2 regions of the Desulfosporosinus burensis genome follow, and region 1 is predicted to be linked to the other one. Evidence: riboswitches for the same ligand, from Rfam matches in the RefSeq annotation. Region 1 holds a riboswitch; the other holds the start of a gene.
The links. A riboswitch is a leader RNA that binds a small molecule or an ion and turns the genes downstream of it on or off. The one in region 1 is predicted to bind cyclic di-GMP.
Positions count from the first base shown of each region.

Region 2: linked by a shared signal. The riboswitch ahead of ACYQ3Q_RS10970 (methyl-accepting chemotaxis protein) and the one ahead of ACYQ3Q_RS04215 (HD-GYP domain-containing protein) in region 1 are both predicted to bind cyclic di-GMP.

Region 1 is NZ_BAAHYN010000002.1:250,381-255,184, reverse strand. Features, by position in the region: gene ACYQ3Q_RS04220 (DEAD/DEAH box helicase) at 1-1,353, opposite strand, end outside; cyclic di-GMP riboswitch class I at 1,677-1,762, shown strand; gene ACYQ3Q_RS04215 (HD-GYP domain-containing protein) at 1,822-2,904, shown strand; gene ACYQ3Q_RS04210 (hypothetical protein) at 3,074-3,661, shown strand; gene ACYQ3Q_RS04205 (phosphatase) at 3,907-4,662, shown strand.
Region 2 is NZ_BAAHYN010000005.1:314,817-319,620, reverse strand. Features, by position in the region: gene ACYQ3Q_RS10980 (adenylosuccinate synthase) at 1-942, shown strand, start outside; tRNA gene ACYQ3Q_RS10975 (tRNA-Lys) at 1,021-1,097, shown strand; cyclic di-GMP riboswitch class I at 1,348-1,432, shown strand; gene ACYQ3Q_RS10970 (methyl-accepting chemotaxis protein) at 1,577-3,346, shown strand; tRNA gene ACYQ3Q_RS10965 (tRNA-Glu) at 3,742-3,817, shown strand; tRNA gene ACYQ3Q_RS10960 (tRNA-Phe) at 3,833-3,908, shown strand; gene ACYQ3Q_RS10955 (PhoH family protein) at 4,163-4,804, shown strand, end outside.

The DNA of each region.
Region 1 (4,804 bases):
TTCGTCTTCAAGAAAAATTTTTCCTTTAGATACGATGAAATCGGCGTGTTCCAGAATGTTGAGGATCATTCGTTCTTGATTGACAGAACGGATGAGAATAACATCGCTGGCTGTTGACTCGTTACTAGTATCCCGGGTCGCAGAAAATGGATTAATGATGGTCTCTCCATAGTGAAATTCTAAACGAGCTGTGATGCCCATATCGCTTGAACGATCAAAATAGATTTTGGCTTGTAAGCTTTCCTGATTAAATTTATCTTCTAGGACAGGATCAATGATAACTGGACCTAATTTCCCGATTAAGGGCAGTGCCTCTGAGGCGAAAAGCTCCTTCTGGGCTGCTGGAATCACAATATTGGTCACGGATCCTTGGCGAAGGGCTGACAGAAGAGGCAAAAGGAGTTCTTTTTGGTTGGGGGAAGCTTGATGGATTTTAGCTTGGTAAACGTAGTAGCTCCCATCGTCCGTCAGTTGGAGGGGCATTTCTTCAGTTTCGAGTGTTAATGCAAGATCCTGACCTTGTGACTGGAGGGAAAATTCGATGGGTAGCCCATGCCGGATAATTTGGGTGGGTGTGGGAGGGGGAGCTTCGAAGCTCCAAGAAAACACTTTATCTCCCAAAGCGTCTAAAAACTTAGTTAAATAATAGCCCGTCAAGGGCAACAATTTTTGATTGAGCACGGTTGTCGCGTAAAAGGGCCCTTGCATCTCGATTATGGCTGAATGTTGGTCATTCATTTCTTGCAGCATGGCAATTAACCTACGATCTTCCTCTTTGAAGGTTTGTCTCGTAGGTTCAAGGGTAAATTGCTTACCAAATTCTAGCGAGCGGCCTGATTTAAGCGCAGTGAGAAATTGTCCGATGTCTTTTACTACATAAAGTCGCTGCAGACCGACTCTAAGCTGTAGATGTGTAGAAAGCCGATGGCTGGGCAGGGTTTGGAGTTCCACGTTTAGAGTCAGTTCTTCGTAAGGAGTTTCCTGACGTTGATTGGCAAAAACAGTGAGAAGCTCATCAACCACGCGGCTCTGAACGACAGGGTCAGTCCAAGCTGACGGTAATTTTTGTTGGGCTGTTTTTAAGACGGCGATAACGTGTTTGCAGGCTCCAGGATAGTCTTTGAAGGCTGGGCATGTGCAGCGATATGAGCGTACGGAGTTGTCCTTCTCAAAGGCAAGCTGAACAATATAGCGTAAACCTCCGATGACAGAAGCGTTTATTAGGCCTTTATCGGGGAAAAAACTGAAATTGTAGACTCTACCAGCCGCGTAATAGGAAAGCCCTTTTTTATATACACGATCATTATCCGCTAGATCTTGAATTATTTGTTCAGAGATATAAAAGCGAGGCATGAAAATACTCCTTTGGTAGTAATATTTGCTGAGTTAGATAAGGGTATCAGTTAAGAATATCATAGTTTGAGTCTACTCGTCTAATTTAGGGACCAGAGAGTTGATCCGAGTTGCTCTTTGCACAATTTATTGATGCTAAATCTAGCGAATGATAGTTGAAAATGATGGAATTAAGCCAAAATTAAATATTATAATAAGATTGTATTATATTGTATATTTTTGTTGTGTGTGATATATTAGCGAAGGTATATCCTATAGGTCTAAAGGCCTACTATAGGTCATGTTTTCTGTAATGTAGTTAGGCCATAATCAATTTAATACCTCTGCGATAAAGGCAAACTCAGTGAGAACTGAGGGCGCAAAGCCACGGGTCTTAACACATTATGGTGAAGAAAGCCGGGATACCGAAAAAACTTGTCGCCGTATACTTATTTGGCGTCTTTTGTTTTATAAGGAGGAAAGTTGGTTTTGATAACAAAGTTGGAACCCCTAACAACGAACAGCTTTGAAATTGGGGAACTTTCAGAGCTTGACCTATATGATATACAGGGAATATTGTTGTTATCTAAAGGTAAGCCAATCACCGCAAACATTTATGAACTTCTTCTCCAGCGACAGCTATATACTTTACAATATGATTTGGAGAATTCTCATCCTCCAAATGAAGAACGTAGATTTCCTTCCTCGGAGTACCGTTTTATTGTAGGCTATGTTCGAAAAGTCTTTGAGAGCGTATGCCTTTTTAGCTCTACACGTTTAATCGATTCGTTTGCTATTGTTGATAAAATTATCAACGAGTTAGAAGGAAATTCCCGTGTGTATATAGATTTTAATGAATTTCGAAACTTTGATAATTATACATATATTCATTCCGTAAATGTTGCGTTAATAGCTACTCTAGTAGGGTTGAAAATGGGGTTTTCAGGACAAAAACTAAGAACTTTATCAATGGGTGCGATGTTCCATGATTTGGGTAAAAGTTCTTTGCCCCTTGAAATACTGAATAAACCTTCGGGCCTAAATAGAGAAGAATTTAAGATTATTAAAAAGCATCCAGAGCTGGGTGTGGAAATGCTTAAATACTCCAATATCTCAAAGGAGATTCTCAGCATAGTCCGTCATCATCATGAACGTTGGAATGGCGAGGGCTATCCGGATGGGTTAAGACAGAGAGCTATTACGACTAATGCACAAATCGTTGCAGTTGCTGACGTTTTTGATGCCCTTGTTGCGGATCGACCCTACCGCAAAGGGTTGCCCCCATATCACGCTTTAGAAATCATCGTGGCTGGTTCAGGTAAAGATTTTGATCAAGAGATTGTACATTGTTTTGAACGGTGTTTAATACTTTATCCGCAAGGTTCTATAGTTACTTTAAATACAGGTGAAATGGGAACAGTCGTCGGTATTCATCACAATTACCCGAGTAGACCGCTCATAAGAATTTTATTTGATAAAAACGGAAAATTCGTTAATGAGGAACTAACCTGCGATTTGCTTAAGGATTTAACAAGGTTTGTACAATCGGTTAGTTTTAACCACGTTACTTAGAGAATGAAGGAGACTGATGGCTCGTTATTTCGGTGTCGAAAATTGTATACAGTTTGATTGCAGGAAAAATGTGCACTTACGCAGAAACAGTGATAGAATAATTAGATAATATAAAGTGTAAACAATCAACCAGACAAGCTGGCATATGAAGCTTTGGGGGGGATGTTCCGTGCTTATTACCTGCGATAACAACATGCAAATGGGCTATATCTACCTTATGCCTAATCAAACGACTGACGAGTATACCCTCGAGAAAAGCGATATCGGGCTTTACTATGATGTGAACAGTCTTAGCATTCCAAGAATTAAATGGCATAGCATGGGTCAAAGTTTGAGTCAAATGCGTTTAGCAACGAAGACGTATAGAGAGTCAGTGGATAAATCGTTTCATTGTGAATATTGGAATGACCTAGATAGTGAAGGTTACATGATGGGAATCGAATTGTATTTAACTGAAGAAACTTTTTTACCGTTAGTGGCCCATCAGGCCTTTAAGCTTTACGATATACGTTGGCGGAACAGTGATTTCAGGATGCTTACGCTAGATGCCTATCATGATGTTCTGAATAAAAACAATGTTATCTATCCTTTAACCTCTGAAAAAGATGCTTTTGTGATCGTTGCTATTGATCCATTATCAAAAATCGGGAAGATAATGGCGCTGATTTCTGCAAGGGATGATTTATATCCCATCGATTATTTGAGAAACCCATTGTTTATGTTAGCAAATTCAAGCCGCTATCTAAGTCGGGATTAGTATCAAACTAGAGATAGGAATAGGCCACGACGAAGTGTCGTGGCCTATTCCTATTGCAGGTCTCTTTTTCCTATATTATAGTTAAGCAGTAAAGAAAATTTAAAAGCGATGATCTATTTATATTTTAACAGATCCTTAACCTCAGCATAATTTGGACTTTACACACAAAGTATAATATAGAATTAGCTAAAAATATTAAGATCCAAACCAAGGTTTGCCTGATAATATAAAATGAGGTGATTAAAATGGAACTATTGGTTGACTTGCATACTCATACCATTACAAGTGGACATGCCTACAGTACTATTACTGAAAATGCGCAAGCAGCCTCTCGCAAAGGGCTCAAATTGATGGGAATGACGGACCATGGTCCAAGTATGCCAGGGGCACCTCATCTATACCATTTTGGTAATTTGTCAATTCTTCCTGATGAAATTTCTGGGGTGAAACTATTACCAGGGGTTGAAGCAAATATTACGAACTATGAAGGTGAGTTAGATATGCCCATCCCATATTTAGCTAAGCTGAAGCTGGTTCTTGTTGGACTTCATCCGATCTGCTATCCTGGAGGTACAAGTGAACAAAATACGCAAGCCTTTATTAAAGCGATGGAAAACCCATATACGGATATGATGGTCCATCCGGGACGTCCACATTTTGAAATGGATCTTGAGCGAATTGCCTATGCCTCGGCTCTTCTAAATGTTCCGGTTGAGATAAACAATAGTTCACTTTCCACAATCAAAGAAAAAAGTGGAGCCCAACAGAATTGCCGTTTTATTGCCCGTTATCTTGCCAAGTTCAAAGGCCCCGTGATTTTAGGCAGTGATGCACATTTTTGGGATCGAGTCGGTGAATTCAGTGAAGCCCTGGAATTAGTTCGTGAGGCAGGGATTTCTCAGCACCAGATTCTTAATACTTCACCTGAGCGAGTGCTTGATTACTTGGCGACACGCCGTAAACATCGACCACTCATTGATCCATTATCACCTAAATCATAACAAAGCATTGCTTAGAGTGAGGTTGGCTTTTCCTTTTTGAAGTGGAGGGATTGGACTTATTTCGCAAGAGTTGAAGGAATATCCTAAATTCTGACGAATAATGCTTAAATGGAGAAAAAGAAACAGAAGAGGGGTTCGGATT
Region 2 (4,804 bases), on a different contig from region 1:
TTGGAAGAAGATGCACGCGCTGAGCACAAAATCGGCACAACGAAGCGTGGAATCGGTCCAGCCTATATGGATAAAGCTTCACGGATCGGAATTCGTGTGATTGATCTGATGGATAAAGAGGAGTTCGCTGAAAAACTCAAACGAAATCTAACCGAAAAAAATAATTTGTTTGTCAAAGTCTATGGTAAGGAAGGGCTAAAGTTTGATGATATTTATGAAACATACCTTGGCTATGCTGAACAACTTCGTCCGATGGTAACGGACAGTTCTCTGGTAATCGACCAAAGCATTCAAGCGGGGGAGAAGGTGCTCTTTGAGGGTGCACAAGGCACTTTGCTAGATATTGACCATGGGACTTACCCCTATGTGACATCATCCCATCCAATAGCTGGAGGGGCTTGTATTGGTGCAGGTATTGGCCCAACTCGTATTAATCGCGTAATCGGGGTAATTAAGGCCTATACAACTCGCGTTGGAGAAGGCCCTTTCCCAACAGAACTTTTGGACGAGGTCGGAGAAGAAATTCAGAAGAATGGTCATGAGTTTGGAACCACGACTGGACGAGCGCGTCGTTGTGGTTGGTTTGATGCGGTCATTGCCCGGTATGCTGTTCGAGTGAGTGGAATTTCAGACTTTGCCATTACGAAGCTTGATGTCCTTACGGGATTTGACACCCTGAAAATCTGCGTTGGATATAGTGTCAATGGAGAAATCATCCGTGAATTTCCTCAAAGTCAAAAGATATTTAAGCAATGTCAACCAGTTTATGAAGAAATGCCCGGTTGGCAAGAAGATGTGACTCATGTACGCCAGTTTGGAGACCTTCCTGAAGCAGCCCGAAATTATATTCTTCGCATTGAAGAGCTTTCAGGTATCCCTGCTACGTTGGTTGCCATAGGTCCAGGACGCGAACAAACTATTGTTCGCGGAGAGATCTTTTAATACAACAAATCTCTAAAAGTATTGACACTTGTGCTAGACTAGTGTAATATCTAAAATCGTGGTACAAAAACATCTTTCGGGCCATTAGCTCAGTCGGCTAGAGCACCTGACTTTTAATCAGGGTGTCCCGCGTTCGAGTCGCGGATGGCCCACCATTTCAAAAAGTGTTGGTAAGTTGAAGCACTTATCAATATATAATATAAACAGCAAAGACAGTGATTTAGCACAATATGTTAAGTTGCTGTTTTTTTGTTATCTAACTTTGAGGAAGTATTAAACAGTATATTTTAGGAAAATAATAAATAATTTGCTGTAATAGATAAGAAAATGTATTCAAAATTAAGTCTATATATGTTATAGTCATTACGATATAAAGGAATAAAATATTCGTTGCATATAAGTTGCGATTGAAAAAGGCAAACTCAGTGAAAACTGAGGACGCAAAGCTTCGGGTCTTCCACGTTGGGGTGATGATAGCCGAGCCACCAATTTAGAACATTTCGCTTTCTATTTTGGGGGGCGATTTTGTTTTTTAACCGATCAGGTATACTTTCTAGACTTCAAAAGGGCAATTAGAAAACCTTTATATTATAGTGTGGCAATAAAATCTGAGTATGAGAAAGGGAGATAAAGAATGACTAAAATCAAATATCGAATCATTTTATTACTAGTAACAACGGCTTTGATTGTGGGTTCTATTCTGGGTGGGTATAACATTTATAATGTGATAGTAGCAGAAAAAGCGAACATTACACAATATCGCGATACCTTATACGAACAGTTTGATCGGACCGTTAAACTGGAGGTCCAAACTGCTTATAGTTTAGTTCAAGATATCTATGATAGGCAGAAAAAAGGCGAATATACTCCAGAAGAGGCAAAGAAAACGGCAGCGGATCTTGTAAGAAATTTACGTTACGACCAAGAAAACTATTTTTGGATAGATACGACCGATGGAACGAACGTAGTTCTACTAGGGCGAGAAGCTTCTGAAGGGAAATCACGCTATGAGGCTAAGGATAGTGAGGGTATACTTTTTGTTCAGGCGTTTATCGCGAACGGCAAACAAACAGGCGGAGGCTATACGGATTATAGATTTGCAAAGCCAAATCAAACGGAAGCATTACCTAAAAGAAGTTATACCTTATTGTTTGAGCCCTATAATTGGGTGATTGGAACGGGGAACTGGGTTGATGATATTGATGCACTCGTTTTAGCAAAGCAAATGGAACATGAAAAGAAGACTAAACAAAGCATTATTTATACGATTGTCTCTATTTTACTGGCCCTGGGAGTTTCTCTTGTGGCAGGAACCATACTTAGCAATAAAATCTCAAAACAAATTGCCCAAATGGCAACAAATGCCGATGAAATAGCCAAGGGTAATTTAAGAATTGGACAATACGAAAATAATTCTAAAGATGAAATAGGGAATCTTGGTAGAGCTTTCCGGACTATGACCGACAATTTAATTAACCTTGTTCAACAAGTGTCAGCGTCCTCAACTCAAGTTGCAGCATCATCTCAACAATTGAGCGCTGGGGCAGAACAATCCGCCCAAGCGTCACAACAAGTATCGATAGCTATCATGGAGGTTTCCGTTGGTGCAGAAAAACAACTAAATGCTGTTAATGATACATCGGCGATTGTTGAGCAGATGTCAGCGGGGATTCAGCAGATGCTGGAAAACGCCAAAATTGTAGTTAGGTCCTCGGAAAAAACGGCTTTGTCAGCGGCAGAGGGTAGCCAGGCAATCGATAAAACTATGCAACAAATGGTTAATATCGAAAGGACAGTGACAGGGTCTGCAGAAGTGGTCATGAATTTAGGCGAGCGTTCTAAAGAAATCGGACAGATCGTAGATACTATATCAGGTATAGCATCCCAGACCAACCTTCTGGCCTTAAACGCTGCCATCGAAGCTGCGCGAGCCGGTGAGCAAGGGAGAGGTTTTGCTGTTGTTGCTGATGAGGTCCGAAAGTTGGCCGAACAATCACAGGAAGCATCGAAACAGATTGAACTACTGATTAATAGCATTCAACAAGACACACAGAAAGCAGTGCTAGCGATGAACGAGGGAACACATCAGGTTAAACTAGGGACAGAGGTCGCTGGAACGGCAGGACAAGCCTTTAATGAAATATCGAGCTTAATTAATCAGGTTTCTTCACAGATCGGGGAAATTTCTGAGGAAATCCAACAAATGGCTGTGGGGAGCGAAAGAATAGTTTCATCGATTGCAGATATTTATGAGACAAGTCGAGAAATCACGACCCAAACCCAGACTGTGTCTGCGGCAACAGAGGAACAATCGGCATCCGTTGAGGAAATAGCCTCTTCGAGTCAAGTTCTAGCAACCATGGCTGATGAATTGCAAGGAACCTTAAGGAAATTTAATTTCTAACAAATCTATCAGGGATAGGAACGTTGGTCTTAATGGTCCTATCCCTTATGTCTTTTAAGATCTTTGATCATTCTCTAATTCTCACTATTTAAAGGGTAGAGTTTCCTTCGTCGCAAAGTATTGCTTCCGGGAAGGCGACTTCGGAGAAAATTGTATCCTGCAGCAATAATAAATAAAACTTGATTTACAAAGATAGATTAAAAGGTATTGACAGGGTTATAAAGATAGTGTAAAATTCATATTTGTGAGTGTCATTTTTTCAGCAGACAGTAATCGGAAGCCAGAGGCCAGACAGATTTATAAATACAACTAAGGAAGGCTCCATCGATAAGGCTTGGAGCTAGCCGAATTTTTATAAGTCTAATATCCGGCATCTGATGACTGACCACTGAAGCGGCCCGTTGGTCAAGCGGTCTAAGACACCGCCCTTTCACGGCGGTTACACGGGTTCGAATCCCGTACGGGTCACCAATAAACTTATCTTATGCCTCGGTAGCTCAGTCGGTAGAGCAGAGGACTGAAAATCCTCGTGTCGGCGGTTCGATTCCGTCCTGAGGCACCACTTATTATTTAATAAATAAGTGTAAGCACCTAATTATTGCATTTCCTAAGATATTACCTATTAAAAATTAAATATATAATTGGTTCTGTTGATTTCCTTCAAGGAAAAATCAGGACTTTTTTTGTTGTAGCTGAAGGGCTTAAAACTGTAGAATGTAAATCAATTTAAGAGAAACAATAAGAGCGTGAGATTATTGATCATTTATTGATTCTGCTTAGAGCAGTAATAAACACGACAAGGATTAGGTGAGTACTATGCCACTACCAGAGAATAACTTATTGTTTGGTTTTGAGCCAAGGTTAACCGTTGAACAACGTGAGTACGTCAATGCTATTTTTGATAATCAGTTAGTAATGGTGAATGCCAAAGCAGGTACAGGAAAAACTACTCTCGCAGTCGCTTGCGCAAAAATCATTAAGAAACCTTTAACTTATATTTTTAATCCAGTACAAGAATCTTCTATGGGGTTCAGACCTGGTACCCAATCTGAAAAAGAAAGTATTTACTATCAACCGCTTGTGGATGCTCTCTTAGAAATTAATGAAAATCCGACTCAGTGCATTTATAATGAGGAATCATTGGCTAATGAAGCAATGCGCAGAAAAGTAAGTATTAAACGAGCAATGGATGGGGTTTGGTGTTACCCTAAAAGTCCCGTCTTCCTTAGAGGGACAAATCTTAAAGACATGACGATTATTATTGATGAGTGTCAGAACTTTTCTATTCAAGAGTTAAGGAAGATTTTAACTCGTGTTCATGATTCCTGTAAAATTATTTGCATTGGACATTCGGGGCAAATTGACATCCCTGTTTCAAAAAGTGGATTCGTTCCGTATATGGAACACTTTAAAGATCAGCCCTATTGCAAGATTGTTACTTTAACGAAGAACTTCCGT